Regions from separate parts of the Shewanella sp. TB7-MNA-CIBAN-0143 genome, predicted to be linked through region 1. Evidence: predicted binding sites of a transcription regulator. Region 1 holds the regulator's gene; each other region holds the start of a gene.
The links. Region 1 encodes LexA, which represses DNA repair genes until DNA is damaged. Its sites were predicted from a motif close to TACTGTATNNNNATACAGTA; they were not measured.
Positions count from the first base shown of each region.

Region 1 (7,634 bases):
CACCTATATTGCCACCTTGAGCAATAATATCGGCAAACTGGCTTCGTTGAATATTACCCATCGTTGCCACTAACCAACATATATAAATCACCAATGCGATAGTGGTTCCGGTAATAATCGCCTTAACGATGGTTTTGGCATCTTTACCATAATATTTGACTAAACTTGGCACATTACCGTGATAACCAAAACTGGCCAATCCAAAAGGGATAGCGGCAAGTAAATAAGGCAGGTAACGCGATTCACCATCAGGCGATACTAGCTTTATGGTATCAATGTCGATTAGTAAGTTACCGATAGCCAAAAAGAAAGTAATCACCATACCACCAAGCATGATTGTGGTGATACGGTCGACCGCTTTAGTACTAATAAATACCACCAAAGCCAAAACTACCGCAAACACCAATCCGGCCACACTCTGGGGTAGGCTCACGCCCAATGCTGACAGACTGTGATTCACAATCGAACCACCACCACTGATGTAAGCATAGGTTAAAATATATAACACAAACGCAATCGACACGCCGTTAATCACCCGCCAGAACTGCCCAAGAGTCACCCGAGTTAAGGTGTCAAAACTGTCGCCTGGTTCAAAATGCAAATTGGCTTCTAATAACAATAAACCCGACATTAGCATGCAAAACCAAACGCCGAGCAACATCGCGATAGAATAGCCAAACCACATTCCAGCACCAACAACGGGTAACGAAAACATGCCCGCTCCCACAGTGGTTCCGGCAATAATCATCGCCCCACCCAATACAGATTTACCGCTGGTACGATGCTTGGCAGCATTCATATGATTAGCCATTATTGTCCGTGCTCCGCTTCCACACTATCAACAATGGTTTGTCTTACTAAAGAGCTGAGTAATTTATTAGCGTTATCACGAATTCTGATCACTTCAGCACGATGTTCGTCGCTGCATAAATAACCCAATTCTTTCAGTTTCACACTCAGGGTGTTATATAATTTTTTGTCATAAAATTCTGGTGCGGTAATGCCATGCAGCGCGCCTAATCGTTGGGCTAACAAATGGCTATCGCGTTCCAGTTCTGAGCGCTCAAGATCAGGTTTTATTGCGAGTAAATTGAAGATAATCGCATAACGTTGCAACGTTTCACTGATAGTTTCAGCAAGCAGTAACACTTGGGTAATATGACGAGGCGTTATCTCAAACTGATCGCTACCGGTCAGTAAACCTTGTTCAACCATGAAATCTAAAATGCTATCCACATGTTGAGGCACATCATCAATGCTCATAAATAACTCAGCTTTAAGTAATGGATAAAAGTCCATTACAATGCCATGAATTCGCTGGCGATCGCACACGTCATAATGCACTAAACAACTGGCAATTAATGACGGCAACGCCATCAAATGAATAATATTATTACGGTAATAACTCATGGTGATGGCAATTTTTTCATCAACTGAAATAATTTCACCAATAAGGTCTTTGGTACTCACAAACTTATTTAACGACAGACAGTGATCAATAATTGACTTGCCATTACCTTCGGCCACAGAGGTATAATCGGTATAAGGCACTGTTTTAAGTAAGGCTAAATACAAATCAAGCTGACGTTCTAACTGGCTTCTTTCTAACGCATTTTGCTCTGACGCTAATAACACTAAACTAGTCAATGTTACTGAACTGGCTGCGGCAGCTCCATTGATATTAGTCATTACGCGGTTAGCTAACAAATTAACTGAGGGCGTAAACCAAGATGGTTTTTGGTCAGGATCTTTAGCTAGCTCATCACGCCACTCTGGCGCCTGCTGATTTAAGAACTGTTGTAAATTAATCGGCTCACCAAAATTCACATAACCTTGGCCAAAATTGCCTAACTTACGAATAGCACCAAATACCTGCCATACAGATTCTTTTTTCTTTTTCTTACCGCTTAATTCTTTGTGGTACGTCGCCACTTCCATCACATGGTCATAACCTAAATACACGGGTACTAAGGTTACTGGGCGCTCTATCCCACGTAGCACACTGTTAATTGTCATAGCCAACATACCGGTTTTAGGCGCTAACAAACGTCCTGTACGCGAACGACCTCCTTCAGTGAAATACTCGACCGCATAACCCTTAGCAAATAACTGATCTAAATATTCACGAAATACTGCGGTATAAAGTTTATTACCATTAAAACTACGACGGATAAAGAATGCCCCACCACGGCGGAACATCGGCCCTGCTGGCCAAAAATTAAGGTTAATACCGGCAGCAATGTGCGGCGGAACCATGCCCTGATAATACAAAATATACGACAGTAGCAAGTAATCCATATGGCTACGATGACAAGGAACGTAAACAATTTCATGACCATCATGATGTAACTGTCTTACTTGCTCGGCACCTTTGATATTGATGCCACTGTATAATTTGTTCCATAACCAAGTCAGGAAACGTTCGGCAATACGCACCAAACTATCAGAATAGTCGGCGGCAATTTCATCAAGGTATTCAATGGCGGTTTCACGTGCTTTCTCGACTGTTACTTTCTTATTTGCAGACTCTTCTTCAATGGCTTTTTTGATAGATTCTGATTTTAATAAAGAGGCAAACAACGCTTGTCGATTCGGTAATTGTGGCCCCGTCATGACTTTGCGTTGACGGCGGAAATGCACACGGGCGACTCGGGTTAATTTGTGAGCAATTCTTTTATCAGTACCATGTTCATCGGCCATATGACGAAGCGATAATGCATTAGAAAACTGCACGAAATTATGGCGTCCTAAAAATAAAATCATTAACCATTTACGTAACCACGTAGGGTTTTCACGTTCAAATACAGCAGCTTTCATGCTGTCTTCTTCTTTACCTGGGGTACGTCCCCAATAAAGGCAAACAGGAACCAACTGTATATCTAATTCAGGGCTCTCACTATGAAGTGACAATAAACTGGTAAAATAATTAAGGAATTTGTCACCACTTTCACGTTTACCAAATAGTGGTTTGCGGCCCTCTAAACAGACCACACGAGGCACGGTTAAGCCATCAAGCTGTAATGGCTCATAAGGACTGGGCAGACCAAAGCCCTCGGTGATTTCGCTCAACGCGGCAATATCGCTAATAGATTCCGTTTTCATTAAATAAACCAAAGGTTTAGTTGGATCTATATTGAGGTCATCAAAAGGATCGTGAGGGACCACAATGGTCTGTACCATCCACTTTTGAATCCATCTTAATGCTCGTAAAAATATTGAATCTGGTTTTGACATGGTTATTTTCGCAACATAAGCCACTGTAATATTGTCGTATAGGATACCAGAAACCACCCTGCTTACACTATCAGACCGATCTATCTTTACGTTTAAGCTCTCACTATCAGAAATAACATAAGACAGAAAATTAGTAATAGTTAATTAAAACATATTGTTGAGTGATACTTAATCAACAAAATACAAAAAATAGTTGGTTAATACTTGCGCGAACACAAACACTGTATATAATGACAGTCACTGTATAAAAAGACAGGAATCATCATGAGACCGTTAACGCCGCGCCAAGCAGAAATTTTAGACTTAATTAAAAACAATATCGCCGAAACAGGTATGCCACCCACTCGTGCTGAAATTGCGAATCGTCTTGGCTTTAAAAGTGCTAATGCCGCCGAAGAGCATTTAAAAGCATTAGCCAAAAAAGGCTTTATCGAGATCATGCCTGGTACCTCAAGAGGCATTCGTTTACCTCATGAAGAACAGGTTGAAACCGGTCTGCCACTCATTGGACAGGTTGCTGCTGGTGAACCAATTTTGGCCCAAGAGCATGTAGAGCAATACTATCAAGTCGATCCAAACATGTTTAAGCCCGCCGCAGATTTTTTATTGCGAGTGCGTGGTGACAGCATGAAAAACATCGGCATTTTAGAAGGTGACTTACTCGCTGTACATAAAATGCAGCAAGCACGTAATGGCCAGGTTGTTGTGGCACGTGTTGATGATGACGTCACCGTAAAACGATTTGAACAAAAAGGTAATGTGATTTATCTGCATGCCGAAAATGAAGATTACAATCCGATAAAAGTAGATTTAAGTTGCCAAAGCCTAACCATCGAAGGGCTTGCCGTTGGCGTTATCCGTAATGGAGATTGGTTATGAACAAACTAATGGGCATCGCGCCACGCCACCCGGGCTTATGGGTAGATTTAACTGAAACAGAACTGCATGGCACCCAAACCATTCAAACATTACAAACTGTCACCCAAGGTGAAGCTGAACTGAGCCAATTGTGCAGCCAGTTAGCAATATTGAGCCAGCAAGGCAGATGGATTGTATTAATTAGCCCGCCCCATATTGGCTATAAACATATGCTGGCAAGTGCTGGTGTAAGAATGGATCGCATTTTACTGGTGCACACCAAAGATGAAGTCGAAACATTATGGGCCATGGAGAAAGCGCTCACTAGCGGTACATCGAGCGCAGTAGTAACTTGGACAAGCTCACTTGATGCTCGCGATAGTCGCCGTTTAGAAATTGTCGCCAAAAGTGCACGTGCATTAGGGGTGGTAATTGAAGATGTGAATGCTCACTTACCTCACAAACATCAACTTGTTAGCCCTAATTTAACAAATGGAACAAGTAATTTTTGCTCATTTCACTAAGCACGAACCCTTCATTACCAAGCCCTGTATTGAATTCAGGGTTTTTTTTCATCTTTTTTCAGCCTATTAGCCAACAAAGAGATCTTGATCAATGTTTAATCTACAAGTAATGTGGTTAACAAGGATGAAACATTTTTTATCTTTAATTGGACGTGAATGGCAGTAATCAAGATTACTTTCAAACAAATGAGCCAAATCAAAATTGATAAGTTCAGTAGTAGGTACAAGCGTGGTGCACAGCTAACAATAAAACCGTAGACCGTATGTTTACAGCCACCAAAGTACTTTGAGGTCATCAAACTTTTTTCGGGAACCGAAGAGTTTGCATAGAGCAGAGAATTACTGTGTGACTCTTCTTTGTAGTTGCTATTTGCAATTAGCAGAGGAGTAGTCTTGTGAAGCAATGGTTGTATTGTTTACTGGTGGTGTTTGTAGCATTTCCGCTTGGGGCATCAGAAATGCCCCTCAACATGACTCAAGGCGTGACAGATATCAGTGGCAAGGTTTATGACCTCCACATGACGATTCTTTACATCTGTTGTGCAATTGGGTTAGTGGTGTTTGGGATCATGATTTACTCAATGATTTATCACCGCAAATCAAAAGGCGCTGTCGCGGCCAATTTTCACGAAAGTACCAAAGTGGAAATTGCTTGGACCGTCATCCCTTTCATCATCTTAATCGGCATGGCTATTCCAGCCACCAAAACCTTGATTGCTATGGAAGATCCCAGTGATGCTGATCTCACCATAAAAATTACCGGGTCGCAGTGGAAGTGGCATTACAGCTATTTTGATAAAGACATCGAATTTTATAGCACATTATCCACTCCCAGAGCACAAATTGATGGCAGTGAGGCCAAAGGCGAACATTACCTCCTTGAAGTCGATAAGCCATTAGTACTGCCTATTAACCAAAAAGTGCGCTTCTTGATGACATCAGATGATGTTATCCATTCATGGTGGGTGCCCGCGTTTGCCGTTAAAAAAGATGCCAATCCAGGCTTTATCAACGAAGCCTGGACTCGTATTGATAAGCCTGGAACGTATCGCGGCCAATGTGCCGAGTTATGCGGTAAAGACCATGGTTTCATGCCGATTGTGGTGCAAGCATTATCGGAGGCCGATTTTGATAATTGGTTAGTGGAGCAAAAAAAACTAGCAAGCAATGCAGCTGCAGCCGCTGCGGCATCAATGTCTAAAACCTTGTCTCTTGAGGAGCTAACCTCACAAGGTGAGCAAATCTATATTGCTAGGTGCGCCGCTTGTCATCAACCCAATGGTGCGGGTCTTCCTGGTGTATTCCCATCATTAATTGGCAGCCCTATCATAAAAGGCCCTGTTAAAGATCACCTGAATATCGTCTTAAACGGTAAACCAGGTACTGCAATGCAAGCCTTTGCAAAGCAACTTAGCGCCCAAGAAATTGCCGCAGTCATTACCTTTGAGCGTAATGCGTGGGGCAATAATAGCGGTGACGTAGTTCAAGCTGCTGATATAGGCAACTTTTTAGGCAGTAACGAGGCAAGCACCGAACCAAGTAAAGCAGTAACCGATGCAACAAGTACTATTGCAGCAACGACAACTGACATTACCGATGCGGTTACCGACAAAGCCAATCAAGCTGTCGAAGCCGCAGCAGAAGCTGTTGTACCAGAGGATCTGCCCACGTTAACCTTGGAGCAATTAATTGCTGAAGGTGAGCAGGTTTATGCTACGACATGTGCTGCATGTCACCAAGCCACTGGCGCTGGATTACCAGGCGCTTTCCCTTCACTTATTGGCAGCCCTGTTGTTACTGGACCGGTTAGCGGACATATCGATATCGTTATGCACGGAAAACCAGGTACCGCAATGCAGGCATTTAGTAGTCAACTTAGCCCGCAAAAGATGGCGGCTGTGATTACTTATGAGCGCAATGCGTGGGGCAATAATTCTGGCGAAGCGGTGCAACCTGCCGATGTCGCTAGCCATGGACAGTAGGGGAAAACAATGAGCACAACAACGCACGATACACTGGCTACCGCTCATGATGATCATCATCACGGCGCTCCGAAGGGGCTAATGCGCTGGCTACTCACCACTAACCATAAAGATATCGGCTCGCTGTATTTATGGTTTAGTTTCATTATGTTTCTTACTGGCGGTGCGATGGCAATGGTGATTCGAGCTGAATTATTTCAGCCTGGATTACAGCTAGTAGAACCTAACTTTTTTAATCAGATGACCACAGTTCATGGCCTCATCATGGTGTTTGGGGCGGTGATGCCCGCTTTTACCGGGTTAGCAAACTGGTTAATTCCAATGATGATTGGTGCCCCAGATATGGCACTACCGCGAATGAACAACTGGAGTTTTTGGATTTTACCCTTCGCCTTTACCATTTTATTAGGTTCACTCTTTATGGAAGGCGGCGGCCCTAACTTTGGCTGGACATTCTATGCTCCGCTCTCAACCACCTATAGTCCTGACAGTACCGCCCTATTTGTTTTCTCCATTCACATAATGGGAATAAGTTCGATAATGGGCGCAATTAACGTCATTGTAACCATTGTAAACTTGCGAGCTCCTGGCATGACCTGGATGAAGTTACCTTTATTTGTGTGGACTTGGCTCATTACCGCATTTTTACTGATTGCGGTAATGCCGGTGCTCGCAGGTGCGGTCACCATGGTATTAACCGATAAGTTTTTTGGTACTAGCTTTTTTGATGCTGCAGGTGGTGGCGATCCGGTGATGTTCCAGCATATTTTCTGGTTCTTTGGCCATCCCGAAGTTTACATCATGATTTTACCGTCCTTCGGTATTATCTCCGCGATAGTACCAACCTTTAGCCGTAAAAAGCTGTTTGGTTACTCCTCGATGGTTTACGCCACTGCCAGTATTGCCATTCTGTCATTTTTGGTATGGGCACATCACATGTTTACTACTGGTATGCCTGTTTTTGCCGAATTATTTTTCATGTATTGCACAATGTTGATTGCCATTCCAACCGGGGTAAAAGTGTTTAATTGGGTCG
Region 1 covers NZ_JBEOPL010000003.1:124,185-131,818, reverse strand. The annotation lists gene mtr (tryptophan permease) at 1-811, opposite strand, end outside; gene plsB (glycerol-3-phosphate 1-O-acyltransferase PlsB) at 811-3,234, opposite strand; gene lexA (transcriptional repressor LexA) at 3,499-4,113, shown strand; gene AAEY97_RS03385 (cell division inhibitor SulA) at 4,110-4,616, shown strand; gene coxB (cytochrome c oxidase subunit II) at 5,012-6,598, shown strand; gene ctaD (cytochrome c oxidase subunit I) at 6,608-7,634, shown strand, end outside.

Region 2 (7,634 bases), on a different contig from region 1:
GTGAGGTAAATACAAATGATAAAATGCAGCAATCGATGCACCCACGCGGCCGAACTCCAAGCCCGTTAACTTGGCGCGTTCAAGAGCAAAATCTAACAACTGTGTTTTTTCAAAAATATCCCACACTAGTCGGCAGTCGGTAATATTATAAAAAGCCAATGCATTTTTATCTTGTGCAAATAAATGAGTAATTTCTTGGCCACGATTTTCAACATGATCAATGGCTTTACCTTCGGCTAATAACTGCCTCGATACCGATTCTAACGAAAAACTATCAAATTGATAAAACGCCGCTTTAAGCCAATCAATACCATCCAAAACCACACGCCCAGGTAAAGATAATGTTTCCGGCCGATATTTGTCAGCCACTTTCCAGCTCAGTTCGCTATTACCTCTACCAATTAATAATGGAATTTGATGTAAAACACAGCGTTTGAACAACAAGGCTAAATCAAAGGTCACTACTGCCCAGCCAATAATAATATCGGGGTCATAGTCGCTAAACCACGCTATTAAATGATGTATCAGTTCAATCTCATTTTTTACCCAAACAATGAAGTCATTACATTCTGCTTGCGGTTCGCCCACCATATACACACATTGATAATCGGCACCATATAAACCAACCGAATAAAGTTCACCCGTAAAACTGCACTCAAAATCCAGTGAAACCATCTTCAAAGAGATATCAACAAGTTCGTTGGCGGGCATTTTTCTAGCCCGATTAATCGATAACAAAGGAATCGTTGAAGTTGAATTACGCTGTTGATAATGCCCTGAACACTCAATATCTAAGGCAATAAATCGTTCTATAAGGTAGCGTTGCTCAGACCTAATATCGGCTTCAAATAAAGTAATACCGATATCATTAGCTATGCGACTGAGTAATTTCAATTGGGTATTTGATTTAAGATACAAGGCACTGATAGGTTCATGTGCAAAGCTCATCAATGATATCGACTCAGCCTTAAGGGCAAAGCCGACTTTTTGACTTAATTGATTAACATCTTGCTGACGGCAGAAACAGATCACTTCACTGTGATACAGCTCTGCTAATACAGGTCCTTGAGCGGTTTTAATATAATATTGAAGCACTAATTGTCCATGCCGATAAATAGCATGACGAGTTAATACTCGTCCCTTCACATGATTATTGGTCGTTAGATTATCTGTCGGCGTCACAACGGGTTTGAATTCCGGCACAAGTTTACTCAATTTGATTTATTACTTCGTGGCATGCTAATTCACTGTTATTATGTACAGCATAATTCAGTCTATGTAGAAATCATACTTCCTATGCTACCGGATAACATAAAAAGTCAAATTCGCACCATTTATAAAGAAATTGCCGCATCTATGCCGCAATTTCGTTCTCGTCGCGAACAAAACTATATGGTAGCGGAAATATCAAAAACCTTAGCAGGCGAGTATGACAAAGACCGTCGTATCATTGTGGTTGAAGCGGGTACCGGCATTGGTAAATCTTTGTCTTATATCTTAGGGGCAATCCCTTTAGCCATCTCGAGTAAAAAGAAAGTCTGTATTGCCACTGCAACCGTGGCACTTCAAGAACAATTACTCCACAAAGATCTACCTTATTTTTTACAACAGTCTGGTATTGATTTTAAATTTGGTTTGGTAAAAGGTCGTCAGCGTTACGTATGTTTAGCCAAACTTGAAGCCATGATAGGGGCACAAGACAGCACACAAATAGCCATATGGCAAACTAAACCCGACCAAAGTCAAATTAACGAATTACAAAAATTGCATCAAGATTTTCATCAAAAACGCTGGAATGGTGAAATTGATACTTTAAAACACCCTATTCCTGATTTCTTGTGGCAACAAATTTGCTGTGATAAACACAGCTGTCATCGTCAAGTATCGGCACACCATAATTGCCCGTTTCATAAAGCTCGTGAAGATGTGGACACTTGGGATGTACTCATTGTTAACCACAGTCTGTTATTTGCCGATTTAGAACTTGGCGGCGGCGTCATTTTACCAGAACCAGAAGACATGTTTTATGTCATCGACGAAGCTCACCATCTCCCCATTGTCGCAAGAGACTTTTCCAGTGCTCAAGCCACATTGCGAGGAGCATGTGATTGGTTAGAAAAGGCCTCAAAGACCTGTTCTAAGTTGCAAAATCAGCTCAAAACCACCCATATTATTGCCCCTGTACAGGCCATGCTTGACCACACCACAGAGTTAACCAATTTACTGACTCAGGTTGCTCATTTTTGTGATACCCAACCACAGTTATTCGCTAACCCTGAATCCAGGCTTCGTTTTGAACATGGCCAATTACCACAATCGTTATTAATACAGGCAGAAAATCTGGCCACTGCATCAGGTTCCGCGGTAAAGCAATTTAATAAAGTGGTATCAGTGTTAAATGAAGCAATCAAAGATGGTGAAGTGCCTAAACATCAGTCGGAAGGGTTGTTATCAGAAACAGGTTTTATTTTACAGCGGCTAGATAACTTACATAAGTTATGGAAGATGATGGCCAAAGAAGACAGTAAAAAAGGCGCACCCATGGCGCGTTGGGCTGAATTAATTACCGGTAAACAACAAGATTATTTATTTTGCTCATCGCCTATAGAAGTTGGCTTTATGCTTGAATCTATGTTGTGGCAAAAAGCCGCTGGCGTGGTGTTGTGCAGTGCAACGCTTCGAGCCTTAAACAGCTTCAACCATTTTGCTCATCAAGTAGGCCTGTCAATGAATGATGGCAGCCGATTTTTAGCATTATTATCCCCTTTCGATTACGAAAATAATGCGACTTTATTTATACCTCAAATGGTTTGCGAACCTACGGACGAAAATTACACCACCGAACTTGCACAACATATTGTGACACTTATCGATGGTGAAATGGCCACATTAGTGCTGTTTGCCTCATATTGGCAAATGGATAAAGTGGTTGAGCTCGTCGAAGGTAAAATCCCCAAAGACCAGCTTTTTGTTCAAGGTGCTATTCCACGTCAACAAATATTAGAACAGCACAAAAAACGCTGTGATGAAGGTCTACCCAGTGTCATTTTCGGTACTGGTAGCTTTTCTGAAGGCCTCGATTTACCGGGCGATTACTTAACAAACTTAATCATTACCAAACTTCCGTTTGCTGTCCCGACCTCACCAGTAGAACAAGCTCACGCGGAATACTTAAAAGTAAAAGGCGGTAATCCATTTTTACAGCTGACAATTCCTGATGCTTCACGTAAATTAGTCCAAAGTTGTGGCCGACTGTTACGAAAAGAGCAAGATTATGGCCGAGTGACCATTTTAGACCGTCGTTTGGTCACTAAACGTTATGGCAAATCATTAATTGATGCCCTTCCTCCTTTTAGACGTGTTATTGAATAGGTATTGAGTTGGATTTATTATTAGACCCTAGCCATTGGGCTATATTAGCGGTCATAGGTATATTTGCGGGTTTTATTGATGCCATAGTTGGCGGTGGTGGGCTTCTGTCTATTCCAGCATTACTCACCGTTGGTATTCCGCCACATTTGGCATTAGGAACCAATAAATTAGCAGCTTGTTTTGGTTCTCTTACTTCGAGTTACACCTTTTATAAACAGCATTTATTTAACCCTGCATTATGGAAAACGTGTTTTTTTGCCACCTTGGTTGGGTCGATTGCAGGTTGTGGTTTAGTATTTCTGATTGACCCACAATGGTTAGACAAAATATTACCACTACTCATAATTAGTATCGCTGTTTATACCTTATTTAGCCCCAAAGCGATGGGTGACAAAAATATAATGGCCCCAAAATATCGCTCACCCAAATACAAGCAGATTAGCCAAGGTTTTATTTTGGGCGGATACGATGGGTTTGCAGGACCAGGTATTGGTGCTTTTTGGACGGTATCGTCTATCTCGCTGTATAAACTCCCTCTGTTGCACAGCTGTGGATTAGCGAGAGTCATGACCGCTGTGAGTAACATCACAGCACTCATTATCTTTGCATCCATGGGTCAAGTACAATGGATGCTCGGCTTGTGGATGGGGGTATGCATGATGGCAGGTTCATTTATCGGCGCCAGAAGTGCGATTCGATTTGGGATACCTTTTATTAAACCAATATTCATTATTATGGTATTGTCGATTGCAGTCCATCTTACGTGGAGTGCATGGGTATGAACACCCAACAATTGCTATCAATGTTAAAACAACAGCTCGCTAAACTTGAGCAAGACGCATTAATACACGACCAGAATTTGGCGCCTTCGCAACGACAGTCTTTACAAGAAATTGAACGATTTAACAGTCAGCTATTTGCCCAACAAGGAGCCCAACTAAGCCCTTGTATCACTCAGTTACGTCAAGATATTAAACAACTCGAAAAACAACTTTACCTTAAGTTGGGCAGTAATGTTATCCAACTCAGTTGTGATCGTATTCAAGACCGATTTAGTGCATTACGCAGAGCATTGCTAACCACTCACATCAACCTTAAATCCGAACAACAGCGCAAAGCCAGTAATCGAGCCCGATATGCAAAAAAACAACAACAAGCAATACAAGACAGCGGATTTGGTTGGATAGCCAGCAATGTGATGCAAAATAGCCATCAACTCTACGCTGAACTCAATAAACATTTAAATTGGGCAAAAAAAATAGAGCAAAAAATACAACAAATGGAAGCAACTCTTGAATTCTGTCATAGTGATGACAAAATAAAACTGCAAAATGATATTCTGTCTATGCATCGCCGTTTAGGAAAGTGCAAACAAGCAACCAGTTATATTGAAGAGCGTATTCAACTTTTTGAAAGACCTCGCCAAAGTTACCCACGTTAAGGAGCAACAATGAAATCTTTATTTACCACAAGTGCGCTTTTGGCATTTTTAACATCATCATCCGTCTTAGCAGCGAATTTAACCATTCCAATGTCTTTTGAGTACCTAGCGCTTGATGGTGCAGAAGTTGAAACCAGTATGTTCAATCATCAATCGGATTTAGCGTTAACCAATGGCACCCATAAAATTGCAGTCCGTTATCATGATGTGGTTGATGATTCCTTTAGTGACAGTCAATCTTTTGTAAAATCGACACCTTTAATTGTGACGTTAACGGTTGATGGCGATCATCAATATCTATTACAACCCGCTGACGGTGACGTTATCAAGAATCCAAAAGCATTCGCTAAAAAACCACAAATCAACATTAAACGCCAAGATAATGCAGCGGTAACTTACAGTGTAGAACAAACTAATTTTACTGAAGAGTCATTTATTACTAGCCTGTTTAACAATAAAAACCAACATGATATTGAAACCTTATCGGCTTCAGCTACAGGTAACGGCAGTCAACCAATACAAGCATTAGCAGTCAAATCAGATATTGAATCTGCTACGATGAGTGCACCAGTTATTGCAACTGTACCAGTAACGGTACCAGTAACGGTGCCAGCAACAACGGCGCAAAAACCGACTCCAGCACAAGCAGAACAAATGCTGCAATATTGGTGGTTACAAGCCGATGACAAAACGCGTAAAGAATTTATGGGTTGGGCAATCAAGCAACTTTAATGTCCGTGTCGATCCCTTTTGTTTACCACGCCAGCTATTCACTGCTGGCGTTACCTAGCACCCATCGTTTTCCAACCACTAAATATCACAATTTATACCAGCACGCGCTCAAACAACAATTGTTGTTTGAGCAATATCGCCATACGCCTACGCCAATATCGAAAGATTCGCTCTATACAGTGCATTGCTCGCAGTATGTCGAGCAATTTATCAATGGCACCTTAGACCATAAAGCCCAAAGACGTATTGGTTTCCCATGGAGCACAGCGCTAGTCACCCGCACCTTACACGCCGTAAATGGTACCCGTTTATGTGCTGAATTAGCGCTTAAACATGGAATTGCAGTTCACTTAACCGGTGGTTATCATCATGCGCACTATGATTTTGGCAGTGGTTTTTGCATTTTCAATGATTTAGTTATCGCGGCGAGATCAGCCATTGACTCAGGTAAAGCGGATAAGGTACTCATTTTTGATTGTGATGTTCATCAAGGTGATGGAACCGCGACACTCACTCAAGGCAGCCCAGATATTATTAGTTGCTCGATCCACTGTGCACAGAATTTCCCGTCCAGAAAGCAACAATCTGATCACGATATCGCTCTGGATAAAGGGTGTACCGATAAACAATATCTTGAACACATACAACAAATATTACCTTACTTGATACGCATCCATCAGCCAGATCTGATCATCTATGATGCTGGGGTCGATATTCATCAACATGATGACCTTGGATATTTCGCCATTTCGAATCAAGGTATTCTCGCTAGAGATAAACAGGTAATATCGATAGCACAAATGCATAGCATCCCACTTGCAGCAGTAATAGGGGGAGGCTATAGTCGTAATGAAGCAGAATTAACCATTCGACATAGCCAATTGTTAATTGCTGCCAATGAAATCTGGTCACCACAGTGTCAGGCAATGCAAAACCAATAACACTGCGTCACTAAATTAAACAAACATCTCGACATTGAAGCATATGTCGATAAAACAAACTGTCTCAATGGAGCGTAATAATGCAATTAGAGATCCGAAACTATTATGAAGTTCTATTAATGGAAATGCTGCGAGATGAAGGTCTAATGGAAGAGTTGCCAGAAGAATACTTAGCGGATTTATGCTGCGTCACGCTGAATCAGTTACCCGTCAGGTACATTCGCCATTTAGTTGATACGTATTTCTTCGAAAATTATCAAGAATTAAAACAGATGAAAACAGAGATAAGCGAAGCACTAGAACGTTCGAGACAATTCCTCAAAGCAAATTTGCAAAAACGCTTAAAAGAAGAAGCTGAAATCGCAGCAGAACAACAACAGTAATTTCACCGGCATTAGCTGATGCTTGCCATTAACTGATGTTTTGCCGGATATTGAATGAATATATTCTAGTAAGCACTGGTTATGGTAATTCCATGAATAATTTATTCATACAATACGGCTGTTTTTTGATTGGAATTTTTTGGTTAGAATCTTTTGGTTGCAATACTTTGTTGGAATTAATGCGGTGAAAATCATACGGGGAATATTGGAGGTTCCCCTAGAGCCACACCCCGGCACACGAGTCACTTGCTGCGGTTGCTCCCTTCCAGGCCTGGCCGAGTTCACAAGTTATCGTTGCGGGGGGACCCTAGGGTCACCATTGACTTCTGAACCATATAATACAAAGCTTATGTCTCAGAACAGGGCGATTATCCCCTAACCCATTGGCTGGATCAAGCCTTTATCCTAATAAGTTTTCAATCCTCTTCCTAACTGCGCAATACTTAACCTTAACTGGGAATACTAGATGGGATAAGGGATGGGTTAACCGACATAAATCGATCTATTCACAAGCCAAGTATGCCAAACACACTATTTATGTTGCCCATAATACGAATTCAGACGTGAATCATTAATCTATTGAACATAAATACATAGCCAGATGAAATAGAAAAACAGTGGTGAGATAATCGTTTATGACGTCGAGCACAAGTCACTGATGCAGGTTCACATCACTTAGCGTATTCAAGAATATGCTAATAACGGTATTAACACTTTGGAAATATCCTATTTATTTCAGTAATACCGGCAAATCTTCATCAAACA
Region 2 covers NZ_JBEOPL010000002.1:212,859-220,492, forward strand. The annotation lists gene AAEY97_RS02350 (DNA polymerase II) at 1-1,182, opposite strand, end outside; gene dinG (ATP-dependent DNA helicase DinG) at 1,297-3,372, shown strand; gene AAEY97_RS02360 (TSUP family transporter) at 3,381-4,154, shown strand; gene AAEY97_RS02365 (primosomal replication protein) at 4,151-4,813, shown strand; gene AAEY97_RS02370 (DUF2057 domain-containing protein) at 4,823-5,545, shown strand; gene AAEY97_RS02375 (histone deacetylase family protein) at 5,545-6,486, shown strand; gene AAEY97_RS02380 (late competence development ComFB family protein) at 6,567-6,869, shown strand; RNA gene ffs (signal recognition particle sRNA small type) at 7,084-7,180, opposite strand.
Region 2: the regulator LexA is predicted to act here: its motif matches at 1,246-1,265, upstream of dinG (ATP-dependent DNA helicase DinG).

Region 3 (7,634 bases), on a different contig from region 1:
CACTAGGGTGTGGTTTAGCAGCAGATTTTGCAGGTATTAGTGCCGCCATCGGTGTGTGTTATTGGTTTTATGGTTAAACATCAATTATCGAAATTAATAATATAAATAAAAAGGCCGATAAATATATCGGCCTTTGTTTTTGTACTAATTGTATTATCTCTAGCTGAGGTTACTTAGTTTGTGTCGGTCGCCATTGTGCCCATTCATCTTGCATATTCTCATGCAATGGGAAACGTTCGGTTGCATTGATACTGTTACTGTCTGATGTTGTATCTTGGGTCGCAAATGCTATACCACCGGCGAGTATCGTTTCTAATGAGCCTGTTTCTAACTGTGCACCCGAAAATAAACCGACGTCTAATTTAATACCAGAGGCATCCCAAAACTGGCTAGTCTGGTTGATTAAGTGACTATATTCAGCATTTACATGGGCAAACAACGTAATTTCAATTCCTGAGTCATCCAACCTGTATCCATCAATTTGTCCGACTTTAATTCCGCGGAAAAATAGCGGTGTACCGACCTTAATAGAACCTAGTTGATCGTCTACTAATTGGAATGCTAATGCATCTTTAGGTACGGTAGCCTCAAAGCTCGAGTGAGGTTGGGCAACAAAATTATCAATAATTTCTGTGCTGTTACCTGGGATAACACCAATATAAGGACCCGTTAATAGTGTTTCTGGGGCATTAATACCCGCTAAAGAAATTTGTGCATCGACGATAAAAAATTCAGTGTCACTGGCACTAAAATGGTTTACGTAATGGCCATAGATATAAGCTTGTGCATTCTGAGTGTTTAAATCTTGATTTAGTTTAACCTGTGACACTTCACCAATTTTATGCCCTTGATAGCGAATAGCCGCTTTTTCTGACACTTTAGTACTCACAGGCAGAGTGAGGTTGATGACTTTAGCCTGCATGAGTGCGAGTGACTTGTTATCATATAATCGTAGATTAGGTTGATTATTTTCAGTATCAACTCTGTCGTCTATATGTCCAAGGGTAATACTGCCATTTATTGCACCTTTCAATGGTGCAACATTGATATCGACACCGGCTAAACTGGCATTGATGGCTACAGCGTCATTACGCCAAAAAACCGTAGTGGGCTTAATTAACGGAACAAATTTATTGTCGATATTGATATCGATATTAAATTTATCCGTTTTAGCTAACCAATTGACTTTATTCACTGAGCCTATTTGCATTTTTTTGTAATAAATTGGCGAGCCTTCAGCTAAGTCGGCACCATCAATACTAGTTAAAGTAAAGGGTGTCAGCTGTTGTTGAGCGTAAAGCGTTTGGGCCGATTCAATTGATTCGTGCAGTGTTAAAGTACTATTAGCCGAAAGCAGCATTTCGCTGTTACCCGGAATTAAGCTAATAGCGCCTTCCAACATCGTAGTGAGGTCGCGAGTTTTAACATTAACGCCCTCTAGTGAAGCATTAATGGCTATGGCACTTTCAGGAACAAAGAAGCTTCCCTTAGTCAGCAAACTCTTAAACTCTGGTTGAATTTCAATGTTATATTCAACAGTTGAAAAGTCTTTACTTAAACCAATACTGGTTATCTGCCCAATAGGCAATTGTTTATATCGCACTTGCGCGCCATTACTGACACCTGTGTGAGTCGTGGCAACTACCGTCAATTTAAGTTTGTCTTGACTGAGCAAATCGGGAGCATGTGATGCCAATTCAAATTGCATCGCCTCTTCGGTTATTTGAGTGCCTGGTAAGACATTAATAACACTGCCAGTAACCAGTCTACTGATATTTTTGACACCTTTTAATGATAACTCGGCACCACTTATCCAAAATTGGCTATCGTTGGTAATTAATGCTTTGTAATGATGTTCAACCCGAGCAATAAGCTTCACTCCAGTGTCGGTTAAGGTTACTTTTTCTATTTCACCAATAACGATACCGCGGTAGGTGATGGCGGTGCCTTCATTAACATCTTCACTGCTAGATGCAGTTAAATCAAAATGAACACCTCCAATAGCGGTAAGCTCATCCTCATATAGGTTGTAAACATCACCATTTTGGGCCTTTTCAGTGTAGCTGCCGGTATCAAAGCTGATGCCGCCGGCCAAAATAGACGCGATACTTTCAGTGCTGACTTTTATCCCCGCTAAAGAAGCATCGATTTTCAAGCCCGATACATTCCAAAAATGGGAGTCTTTATTGACTAAATGGGCATATTGTTCTTGAACAAATGCGCTGATAATTATTTGTTTATTTCCGTCGAGGCGATAACTGACAATGCTTCCGACAGGTGCTTGACGGTAAAATACAGGCGAGCCAACATCAATCGAACCCAGTTTAGGGGATTTTAGTTCGATCATCAGTCCTTCACTGCCGGGGAGTATCGCAGGCGCTTCACGTTGTGCTTCAAATACGGTTGCAGAGCGGCCATCACCAGGTTGAAGAGCAATATAATTACCAGAAAATAACGTATCGAGTCCTTCAACTCCGGTAATACTTGCTTTAGGTTTTACTAACCAAAAAAGGGTGTTTTTATTGAGGAAAGGGTCGGCACGGTAATCCATAATAACTTTAACGTTTACCCCTTTTAGATCATCGTCAATACCAATGTCAGTGACTTTACCTACCGTCAACCCTTGGTATTTTACCAACGTTTTGCCGATATCAATACCCGTAGCACTAGGGAAATGTATTAATATTTCAATGCCGGATTCTTTAATGCTTTTGACCCCTAACCAGGCACCTAATATCAAAGCAACAACCGGTAATAACCATATTGGCGAGAATAACTTTTTCTTCACAATTTTAGGCGATTCAATTTGTGTCATCAGTGTTTTCCAAGCGGTCCCAAAGTAATCGAGTATCTAACACTTTTGCTGCGACTTGCGTTAGTAAGATAACTAACGCAAATGCTGTCGCGGCAGGTGCAGGTTTTGCGTCTAATAATTGCCCCATATTAACTAAGGCAACTGTTAATGAAATAACGAATAAATCGAGCATAGACCAGCGGCCGATCCATTCAATAATGTGAAACCCAACCATTAATTTTCTTTTTGATATTGGTAAGTTAAAACTAATAGCCGTCAAGTAAGTCGCTAAGCCAATAATTTTAAGCCAAGGTACTAAAATACTGGCAGTGAAAACAATGATAGCAATCGGAAACATACCGGTTTTGACTAAATGACTAATGCCACTAAAAATGGTGTCATTGGTGACCACTCCGCGATTAGTTAACAAGGTAATAGGGTAAATATTGGCGACAACAAGTAAAATTGTCGCAGTAACTAATAAAGCCCAACTTTGTTGGATGCTGGCATAATTACGGCTACTTAATTGACTAAAACAACGTCGACAATGACTGTTACTTGTGACGTTAAGTTTGCGACAAACAGGGCATAAACATAAGCCAATTTTCTTGCCCTGAATATGAGGTAAAACCTCAGTTTTCGGCTCGTTATCGGTATTCGCAGTTTGCTTAGTGCTGTCCACTATATGTTCATTGGATGGTGTAATTGGAGTACTAGGCATCTACATAACTCCACATGTGTTCTAGATTATATTCACGTTGTAAAAATAATATGATGATAAACAACATTGTAAAACTGAATGTTCCCATACCAAAATACACATCGGAAAAGTCTGATAACTGAAAGGCCGACACGAGAAAACTGATGACATAAATTTCTAACATGGTCATTTGTGATATCAAACCATGATTTTTTAACAATGTAGTGTAGGTTCTTTGCCAAAATGAGTTGTGCAGTTTTAATTTTACAATTACAACTTGAGCCATAATTGACAAAATCAATAACCCAGGCGCGATAACTGCAGCAACCATTACCGCTAGGCCTACAACACAATATCCTTCGGCCCAAACCGTCACAGCAGCTTGCAGCACCGTAGTGGTTCGTACACTGCCAAGGAAGTGGATTTCGAGTACTGGCAATAAATTAGCAGGAATAAAAATAATTAACGCCGCAACGCATAACGCTAGCATGCCATTAATGGAGCAATAAGGTGAATCATAGAGCGCCGTGTGGCAACGCGGACAAAGCGCACGGGCACTTGAAGGCAAAGCTCGTTTTCTCACTGCCAAATCACATGATTGGCATAAAATTATAGAATCATGATCATCAAATTCATGCATGAAGAATTAATCTAATCCATAGTAAAACACATTATTGGGTAGCGAAGAGTCAAACCTCTCTGCTTGGCCTTATATTGGCAGAAAAATGAGTTAATTGTTAAATAATCTCGATTTTCTTGTGCTTGATAATATCAGAATAATCAGAACACTTGCATCATAAGTTAACTATGTGAGATTCTATGCACTGTATATAAAAACAGTGAGGATTACATCATGGCAGTGATAACCCAATTTGTCGTGGTCAGAGAAGGGGTGGAAAAGATGACATTTATATCGAAGAAAGAGGCTGATGCCTACGATAAGATGCTCGATATTTCCGATAACCTAGTGCCATTTCTTATTAAGGCAGACCTCGGACTTGATGAAAATAAATGCGAACAGCTGGCATTTTATCTAGCAAACAATAAAGATGAGCTTTCTAACTTGCTAAAAGGCATCGTACAGGTTAAAAACGCTCCTACAGCGAAAACTAAAAAGACTACGGCTAAAACTACATCTGCAGAATAGTCGTATTCATCACTCATTCTTCGATTGAGTGTCAGCTTAAGGAATGGACATGAAAACCGAATTTTACCAAACATTAAATCGTCAAGCACAAGCTTTACTTGAAGGCGAAGATGATTTGATTGCTGCTATGGCAAATTTTTCAGCGTTGCTAAATGACAACCTAGAAGACCTAAATTGGGCAGGTTTTTATATTAAGCGTGGTGAACAATTAGTCCTTGGACCATTCCAAGGTAAAGTGGCTTGTACCCGTATCAATATCGGCAAAGGTGTTTGTGGCACTGCCGCAGCAGAAAATAAAACCCAACGAGTTGCCGACGTTCATCAATTTGATGGCCACATTGCATGCGATTCTGCCAGTAATTCAGAAATCGTGATCCCTGTTAGGCAGGGTAATGAGGTTGTGGCAGTGTTAGATATTGACAGCCCATTACTGAATCGATTCGATCAAGATGATCAAATTGGTTTAGAAAACATGGTAAAAAGTTTCGAAACTTGCCTATTTGGTTAAATAGCGAACAAATTAGATTAAATCATGGTCGCATTCGCTGTCGCGGGCTTTATAATATGCCGCTATACGCATTTGTGCTGGATTTACTGATGAGCGATGATTAAGCTGAGAGTAAGTTTGGTTAAATTGTTAAGGTTTGTTTCAATGACTTTAGCAAACTGGCGGATAGTGATATTTTGTACGTTAAGCCTTAACAGTAAGGTTTAACGAAAGATGAACGACTGCAAGGCAAATTGTATGCCGCATAATCAGTCCCTTTATTAACGTGGAAGTAAAAATGGAATCAACAGACAAGTTGACCGACACCAACGCAATTTTAGCGTATTTATATGAAACCTTTCCTTTATGCTTTATTGCAGAAGGTGAAACGAAGCCATTAAAAATTGGTTTGTTTCAAGATTTGGCTGAACGGTTAGCTGATGATTCTAAAGTCAGTAAAACACAATTACGTGTAGCGCTTCGTCGTTACACAAGCAGCTGGCGCTATTTGAAAGGCGTTAAAGCAGGTGCTAAACGTATAGATCTTGACGGTAATGAATGTGCTGAATTAGAACAAGAGCACATTGACCATGCTATTTTGACGCTTAAAGAAAGCCAAGATAAAGCTAAAGCAAAACGTCAAGCGTTAGCGCCTAAAAAGCCGGCAAAGAAAGTGGCACCTAAACGTGCTCCTGCCGTTAAAAAGGAACGTCCTGCACCGGTGGCGGCTCCAGTGATTAAACTTGTGCCGGCTAAGCTAGAAGATTTAAAACAAAAACAACGCGTTAATGTTAAATTAGGTGCCACACCTGTTCCTGGTGTTGTGACTGATATTAATAAAGAGGATGTGCTTGTTCAATTAGATTCTGGCTTATCCATCAAAGTACGTGCTGAGCACATACTATTATAGAAATTTAAGGAGTACTTGTTGATGCGAAAACTTACCTTGGCCGCGTCAATTGCCAGTTTATTTGTCGGCTTTTCGGCATGGGCAATTTCACCAACGATTCAAATCAGCGAGTTACCTAAACTAGCACAAGAGCCACAACATAAAGTGGCTAGCAAGCGAGTAACAACTTTGTTTACTCGCTCGCATTATCATCGTTTTGTACTTGACGATGCATTCTCTGAGCAAATATATACCCGTTTTCTTGAGCAACTTGATTATCGTCGTAATGTGCTGACTGCGGCAGACATTGCGAGCTTTAGTCAATATCAAAACCAGTTTGATAACATGGTTGAATCGGGCGATATTAGCCCTGCATTTACCATGTACGACCTAGTACAGAAACGTCGTTATGAGCGTTTTGCTTATGCGTTGTCTTTGCTTGATAAAGAGTTCGATTTTACTCAAGCTGGCGATGCGTATGAATTTGATCGCAAAGATGCGCAATGGCCAAAAGATGAAGCCGAAGTGAATGAACTTTGGCGTCAGCGCGTTAAATATGACGCGTTAAATCTTAAATTAACCGGTAAAAAGTGGCCTGAAATTGTTGAAGTGCTCGAGAAGCGTTACAACAATGCCATTAAGCGTTTAAGCCAAACACAAAGTGAAGACGTGTTTCAAACAGTCATGAATGCGTTTGCTCGTAGTGTTGAACCTCATACAAGTTATTTATCACCTCGTAATGCAGAACGTTTCCAAATGGAAATGAATTTAAGTCTTGAGGGTATTGGGGCCGTGTTGCAAATGGATGATGACTACACCGTCATCAAAAGTTTAGTGGCCGGAGGGCCTGCTGCCAATAGCGAGAAATTATCACCAGAAGATAAAATTGTTGGTGTTGGTCAAAAAACCGGTGACATTGTTGATGTCATAGGTTGGCGTTTAGATGATGTTGTTGATTTGATCAAAGGGCCAAAAGGAAGTGAAGTCGTATTACAGATTTTACCGAATAAAGGCGGGGCTAATGCTAAACCTTTTGAAGTGGTCATTACCCGAGATAAAATTCGTTTAGAAGACCGTGCCGCGACCTCAAAAGTGGTTGAGCCTAAAGAAGGCCAGTATGCCAATCGTAAAGTCGGGGTGATCCAAATCCCTGGATTTTATATGAATTTGTCACAAGATGTGGCTAAAGAAATCACTAAACTTGAAAAAGACAATGTTGAAGGGATTATTATTGACCTTCGTGGTAATGGCGGTGGAGCATTAACCGAAGCGACATTACTTACAGGCCTGTTTATTGACATGGGCCCAGTTGTTCAAATCCGTGATGCTAATGGTGGCATTAATCAAAATCGTGATAATGATGGCGCCAGTGCATATAATGGCCCATTGGCGGTGATGGTTGATCGTTATAGTGCATCGGCTTCAGAGATTTTTGCTGCGGCTTTACAAGATTATGACCGCGCACTTATCGTCGGTGAGTCTACCTTTGGTAAAGGGACTGTTCAGCAACATAAAAGCTTGGGTCGTATTTATGACATGTATGAAAAGCCAATTGGTCACGTACAATATACTATCGCTAAATTTTACCGTATTAATGGTGGCAGCACTCAATTAAAA
Region 3 covers NZ_JBEOPL010000004.1:35,588-43,221, reverse strand. The annotation lists gene AAEY97_RS04400 (spore maturation protein) at 1-77, shown strand, start outside; gene AAEY97_RS04395 (PqiB family protein) at 170-2,815, opposite strand; gene AAEY97_RS04390 (paraquat-inducible protein A) at 2,802-3,515, opposite strand; gene AAEY97_RS04385 (paraquat-inducible protein A) at 3,508-4,134, opposite strand; gene AAEY97_RS04380 (YebG family protein) at 4,348-4,641, shown strand; gene msrC (free L-methionine (R)-S-oxide reductase MsrC) at 4,691-5,149, shown strand; gene proQ (RNA chaperone ProQ) at 5,427-6,038, shown strand; gene prc (carboxy terminal-processing peptidase) at 6,060-7,634, shown strand, end outside.
Region 3: the regulator LexA is predicted to act here: its motif matches at 4,317-4,336, upstream of AAEY97_RS04380 (YebG family protein).

Region 4 (7,634 bases), on a different contig from region 1:
TTTATACGATTTCTTAAAACTTCGTTTCGGTGCAGTACTGGCGACACCTTGTAATGCTGAGGGTAACTGGCTCGATGCTTGAGTGATGAGGCCATCTAATTGGCTCAACAATGGCTGCATAAAAGCATCATACTTTAAACGTTTTTGGCTGATAGCATCCAAGCTATTTTCCCATAATGCGGTCATGTCGGGCGTGGTTGCTGATTCGGGTAAACTGCGTATTAAGCCAACTCCCACAGGCGTCGCTTTAATGGCTTTACCCTGGCGAACCAAATATCCGCGTTTAAACAATAATTCAATAATGCCGGCCCGGGTGGCCTCTGTGCCTAAGCCATCGGTTTCTTTAAGGATTTTTTTAATCTCGCTGTTTGTCACATAACGGCTAATGCCGGTCATTGCACCTAATAAAGTGGCATCGGTAAAATGCTTCGGCGCTTGGGTCATTTTCTGTAGTAATTCACCACGCTGACAATGCAAAATTTGACCTTTAACCAGTGGAGGCAAAGACTGTACCGCGTCTTCATTGTCCTCGTCACTGCTAGTTGAATTAGAACTAGCTTGATTTGCAGTGGCAGAACGTTTAAACAGTTGTTTCCAGCCTAAGGTTTTATCTTGACGTGCTTTAGTGGTAAATAAGCCACCAGCAATGGTCACTTCAACTGCGGTTTCTGCATAGATATAAGCGGGATAGAACTGGGCTAAATATTGCCTTGCCACGTGTTGATATAACTTAGCTTCGTTACTTGATAATGCCGATAAATTAGCCACCTTTTCAGTTGGCACAATCGCATGGTGAGCATCTACTTTAGTGTCATCCCACGCTTTAGATTTAAGTTTGCTATTAGGAGACTCACAACCATCAATTAAGCCTGAAGCGCCTTTGAGCACGGCGTCCAATACTTTTGTTGCCAAAGCATGCTGTTCTTTAGGTAAATAGCGACTGTCTGAGCGCGGATAAGTAATCAATTTGTGGCGCTCATACAAACTTTGGCAAGTATCCAGTACCTCTTTCGCTGACAGACCAAAACGTTTAGCTGCATCTATTTGCAGTGCCGATAAGCTGTAAGGTAATGGTGGGTTTTGGCGCTTATCTTTAGCTTCAATTTTAGTGACTTCCGCTGGTTTCCCATTGATACGGGCAACGACATTTTCGGCTAAACCTTTAGCTAATACTCGTCCGTCTTCATCCATATATGGCTGACATGCTTCGCTAGGTTGCCATTTTGCGGTGAATGCTTGTTGTTGGTCTGTCAATAAATGGGCTAATACTTCGTAAAATGCTTTAGGGGTAAAATCAGCGATTTCATCATCGCGGCGTACCACTAACCCGAGTAACGGTGTTTGTACTCGACCAACCGACAACACGCCTTGATAGCCGACTTTACGGCCTTGAATCGTGTAGGCTCGGGTCATGTTCATGCCATATAGCCAATCAGCACGGCTGCGGGCCAATGCAGAGGTCGATAATGGAATAAACTCTCGGTTACTGCGTAATTGCCCTAATGCACGTTTTACCGCTTGTGGGTTTAAGTCACTGATTAACAAGCGCTGAACTTGACTCAGCTTGTCTCCTTTTACACCCAGATAAGAAATCACTTCATCGACCAGCAACTGCCCTTCGCGGTCTGGATCGCCAGCATTAATGATCGATGATGCTTGCTTGACCAATTTTCGTAACACCGTAAGTTGGCTGCGCGTTTTAGGTTTTGGCTGCAGTTTCCACGTTTGCGGCACGATGGGAAGGTGTTCGAGTTTCCATGACTTAAATGCATCGTCATAGGCGTCCGGTTCTGCTTGTTCGAGCAAATGGCCAATACACCATGAGACGCAATCACCATTAGCGGCTGTGATAAAACCATCACCTTTTTTATGTGGTTTTGGCAGAACATCGGCAATAGCACGACCTAGACTGGGTTTTTCAGCAATATATAAAATCATAATCCACTGGTGGGTCGCTAATATTCAATGAAATGAACCGCGCCACTTAACTGTATAAATTTACAGTATAGATTAGCGTTAAATACGCCAAGCTGCAAATATGAAATAATTAACCACTTAGTCACTTAAATCATTACAATGCGCAAGTTCACTTCCAAACTTGATAAATAGATGAAACTCGGCCACCGCTTAGCACATATCAACATGATGATCCCCAATGGTTACACTCATATTTGGGATTGCTGTTGCGACCATGGATTACTCGGCGCCGCGTTGCTAGACAGACATGCTGCTATAATCCATTTTGTCGACATTGTGCCAGCATTGATGCAGCAGTTAACCGCCAAGCTCGAACGTTTTTACCCACAGCAAAACCCACCAAAATGGCAAGTACATTGTGTTGATGTGTCAGCGATCCCTTTGGATCAAGATGAGCATACACCCTTAGTGATTGTTGCCGGAGTGGGTGGAGATTTGATGATCGAGTTTGTTAGGTCACTTTGCCAGCAATATTCGAACCGAAAAATCGATTTTATCTTGTGTCCAGTTCATCATCAATATGAGTTACGCCAACAACTTATCAAGCTTAATTGTGAATTAATTGACGAAAAACTGATTGAAGAAAACCGTCGTTTCTACGAAATCCTTTATATCAGACGTGATCCCAAACTCCCCACGAATGTTGCTAATGATTCGCTTACAGACATGGACCCTATAGGCAGTGTAATTTGGCAAGCGAGTGATGCTGTACAGCAAGACATTGCTATGCGTTATTTAGCTAAAACGATTGCGCACTACAGTCGCATCAATCAATCTCGTTCAGGAAACACCTCTCAAGCACTAAAAGAGTATCAACAGGTAAACATCGCTTTAAAATAATGCCTAAAACGCTTCAATTGGCAGTCCATTTCTGGGCATATAAAGTATCAAGGACGCTATGCCGCAAATGACAAGGACGGACTTCGTCCTGCAATAAAGAGCTGGATTCCCGATCAGCTGCATCTCAGGAATGACGTAATTGCAGTATGACTACCCATGTAGTTTTCTATGTAAAATATCGTACTTTGGTTTTTTAGTAGAAGGCCGTGGATAGGTGTCATCATTTAAGGTTAACGTTGCTTCACCAAGGCTTATTGGGCCACCATTAAGCTGACTTTTCCATCTAACAAGATACTTAGCTGGAGGTAACTTAGGAAGATTAAAATAAAAAATAGTCCCAGGATCTTTTGGCACTTGAACATCTAAGTTAAGTAAATAACCATCATTATTTCTAATGACTATTGAATGCAAAGTCACACTACTTTCAAACGTTACCTTCAAAGATCGCGTAGGCTCGATAGTAAACTCAATCGTCACATCGCTATTCTTCGCAGAAAGCTCACTAGCATATATATTATTTGGTACCAGCAAAGCGAAAAAGATCATGGTTAGGCAACGATAAACTCTCATTTCAATATCCTTTCTTATAACTAAATTTAATGAGTTGACCGCATGGTCCAAACACAGCAACTATTTCCTTTATCGACTTAGTACTTTTCTTTTGCGGCTAGCACAAAGTGCCTGTATGAATAATGGGTGTAATCCAATATCGACACGGATTCTGTTTACAAACCGCAGACAAGGCACCTAATAACGCATCTTGATGATCCACAGGATGCATAATTTCAAACTTACAAAATTCCCTGTAGCCTTCAACTTGCTCTTTGATATTAAAATGGCTGTGTTCGCGGCTAAAACCGCAAATATTACCTAGGCTAAAACCAGATAAAAACTCAAGCTCAATCAAGGTATCAACGATGTCGTCCTTAATATCATTTTGGGCGATCAGCACTAACAATTGCTCCGTGATCATTGACGTTTCTCCAGCCAGTAATAAAGGATTGGTAACAAATAAAGGGTTGTAATGGTTGATGTCAGCAAACCGCCAATAACAACAATGGCCAATGGCTTTTGGATTTCAGCACCAGGGCCCGATGCAAACACCAATGGCATCAAGCCAAACATGGCTGTCGTGGCGGTCATCAAAATAGGCCGTAAACGTCTTGCTGCACCTTGTTCGACTCGCGCCAATAAACTGCTAAAGACATGTTTGGTCTGCTCGTAATAACTCACCATCACCACACCGTTAAGTACCGCGACGCCGAGTAATGCAATAAAACCAACCGAAGCAGGCACAGATAAATACTCGCCCGAAACATACAAGCTCACGATCCCGCCCATCATAGCAAAGGGGACGTTAGCCAAAATCAAGCCCGCTTTAGCAAGCGAACCAAAAGTGGTAAACAAAATGAGAGTAATAAGCGCAATGGCGACGGGAATAACCAGTAATAAGTTATTAGTGGCACGTTGTTGATTTTCAAACTCGCCACCAAAACTGACACTGTAACCGCTAGGTAACTTAACCTCAGCGTCAATTTTCGCGTTGAGTTCTTCAACAAAACTGACTATGTCTCGGCCTTGCACGTTAGTCGTAATCACCGAAAAACGATCACCTTGTTCGCGTTCAATTAAAATAGGGCCTTCTTTGTAGGTTAATTTAGCGATATCGGTAAGACGTTTTAATGAATGATCAGGCATCACCAACAATTGATTCTGCAGCTCATTAATACTACTCAACCCGCCTTGATTATTGGCGATCAATACTGGGGTACGCTTTTTACCTTGCAGCACTTCGGTCACAACAACACCTTCAAGTTGGCTTTTTAAATACCGCGAAAACTCCATGGTGCTCATGCCAAAGCCACGTGCCAGCTCATTATCTAGGGTTAAGTTAATAAATGGACTGCCCTCAATCATGGCCATTTTTACATCGATACTGCCACTGGTGTCACTGACAAGCTGCTCAATTTGGGCCGTTAATTGCCCAAGTGTATCAATATCGGTACCAAAGACTTTGATGGCCACATCACCAATACTGCCAGTAAGCATTTCAGAGACGCGCATCTGAATAGGTTGAGTAAAATTAAAATTTACTCCAGGAAAATTAAGCAGTTCAGTGCGAATAGCATCAATCAGTTGCGTCTTGTCAGCAAAGCGCCACTCGTCTCGCGGTGCGAGTTCCAAAAATACATCGGTTTCATTTAGCCCCATAGGATCTAAACCAATTTCATCAGAACCGGTCCGCGCAACCATTTGTTTAATTTCTGGCACCTTATCAAGCAAGGTAATTTGAATTTGCTTGTCGATAGCAATCGACGCTTCAAGCGAAATAGAAGGTGATTTTTCTAGCTGTAAAATAATATCGCCTTCATCCAATGTCGGCATAAAGGTTTTACCCACAAGACTAAATAGCCCTAAACTCACCACTAACAGCGTAAACGACACGATGATAAACGGCTTTTTATAGGTAAACGTCTTTTTTAAACTGCTCAAATAAGCCGCTTTTAGTTTCTCTATCGCTTTAGGCTCTTGTGCAGACTTTTCGTTAACCAGATAAGATGCAATGACTGGAATAACCGTAAGCGACAACACCAATGCCGATAACATGGCAAAGACAATCGTGACAGCCACGGGCGTAAATAATTTGCCCTCTAAGCCGGTTAATGTCAGTAAGGGAGAAAATACAATCATCACAATGACAGTGCCAGATACAACTGGAATAGCCACATCTTTAGTCGCACGATAAATAAGGTGTAAACGCGGCAAACGTTGCTTAGTCGCAATAAGATTGACCATGTTCTCAACCACTACCACAGATGAATCAACCAACATACCAATCGCGATGACTAAGCCACCTAGACTCATTAAATTTGCTGACAGATTAAATAAATCCATCATCAAAAACGTCATTAATGCCGCAAGAGGCAAAGACAATGACACAACTAAAGCGGCCCTGACATTACCTAAAAACAGCGCTAGTAATACAATCACTAACAACACGGCTTCAAATAACGCACTTGAAATGGTATCAATCGCGGTATTAATTAAATTAGCACGATCATAAAAAACGTTAAGCTCGCTGCCTTCGGGCAACGAAGTATTAATTTGCGCTAACTTTGCTTTAATATTGGTGACTACTTGGGCAGTATTGGCATCTTTAAGTGCAATAATTAAGGCTTCAGCCGCCTCTTCACCGTCTTTTGATACCGCGCCATAGCGGGCTAAATGGCCAATCTGTACGTCAGCTAAATCTATCAAGCGATAAACTTGCGCATCATCCGCCTTAATCACTAACTGTTTTAGTTCATCTATATCATCGACTCGCCCTTCTGAACGCACAATAATGGTATCAGTACCAATGGTTAATTTACCGGCACCTTCATTATGATTATTGTCCGTAATCGCCTGTTGCAAATCTGCAAAACTGACGCCAGCGGCAGCCATGGCAGAAGGATTAGGACTAACACTAAAACTTTTGGCATAGCCGCCTAAAATATTCACATCAGCCACACCAGCAACGGTACGCAGCAAGGGTCTGACTTCCCATTCCAGCAACTGTCGACGTTCCATTAACGATAAGTTAGGGTTTTCAAGTGTAAACATAAAGATTTCACTTAACGGCGTACTCATCGGTGCCACACCACCAGAGACACCTTCAGGAAAACTGTCCCATACCGCCGCTAGTCGCTCGCTGACCTGCTGCCTAGCCCAATAGATATCAGTTCCTTCAGTAAAATCTAAGGTAATATCACTAATGGCATACTTAGTAGTGGAGCGTAAAATGTCTTGATTTGGGATCCCTAAAAGCTCTGTTTCAACCGGTACAGTAATTTGCGCTTCAATTTCTTCAGGCGTCATGCCCGGCGCTTTTAAAATAATCTTCACTTGCGTAGGCGAAATATCAGGAAAGGCATCAAGAGGAATATTAAACCAGGCACGAGTACCCGCTAACATTAAAATCAACGCTACGATCAGCACAAACAAGCGCTGAGTTAGCGAAAAACGAATCACAGAAGCGAGCATATTATTCGCCTCCTAAACCAAGCAGTATACCTTTCACTGCCGCGACAGATTGAGACAAGACTTTAATTTGACTCAAATCTTGATCACTCGCGACAATATAATCATCTGCAGTAGAGCCTAATACATCGATACTCAATGAAGACAATGTTTGGTCTTTTTGGGTAAAAATCTGGCTATCTTGTTGCCAAGTGAATACACTAATTTTAGGCACCAAATACACGGCTTTTTGATATTCAGGTATCACAGTAATTTGTTGCCCTAAGAGTAAATTGCACGTTTGTGGTACAGGGGTAGACCAAGCTGTTAAAAATACCCCATCAGCAATTGCAGACACTTCATCAATGGCAATATGACATTGATTAATGTTCACCGCAGATAACGAGGTTGACTGACTCATAGGCACACTGACTTTCACCCGAATACTCTCGGTAGGAATAAGCGAGAATAATTGCACCCCAGCACTGTAGGGGCTATTGAGATAATTAAGATTAACAATGCCCGCCACAGGAGCCATGACCACCAGCGATTCAGTATCTGCATCAATGCTTTGCACCATCTCCATAAAGTGCTGCATGTGTTCGTATTCAAGGTGAGCGCTAAAGTAATCTTGGCTGATCTCGCGCCACTTATCTGAGCCAATGCTGCCATTTTTTAATAAAGGCAGATTACGGTCATAACGCTGTTTAGCTAGATCGTATAGGCTTTTGGCCGCCTCTATTTGAGCTAAAAAATGAAACACTTCCGGTCCAGTTAATCTGACAATGGCTTGGTCTTTGGTGACAACTTGCCCCTGT
Region 4 covers NZ_JBEOPL010000021.1:41,226-48,859, forward strand. The annotation lists gene AAEY97_RS16480 (DNA topoisomerase III) at 1-1,938, opposite strand, end outside; gene AAEY97_RS16485 (tRNA (adenine(22)-N(1))-methyltransferase) at 2,110-2,817, shown strand; gene AAEY97_RS16490 (copper resistance protein CopC) at 2,968-3,387, opposite strand; gene AAEY97_RS16495 (DUF3240 family protein) at 3,485-3,790, opposite strand; gene AAEY97_RS16500 (efflux RND transporter permease subunit) at 3,787-6,840, opposite strand; gene AAEY97_RS16505 (efflux RND transporter periplasmic adaptor subunit) at 6,842-7,634, opposite strand, start outside.
Region 4: the regulator LexA is predicted to act here: its motif matches at 1,987-2,006, upstream of AAEY97_RS16480 (DNA topoisomerase III).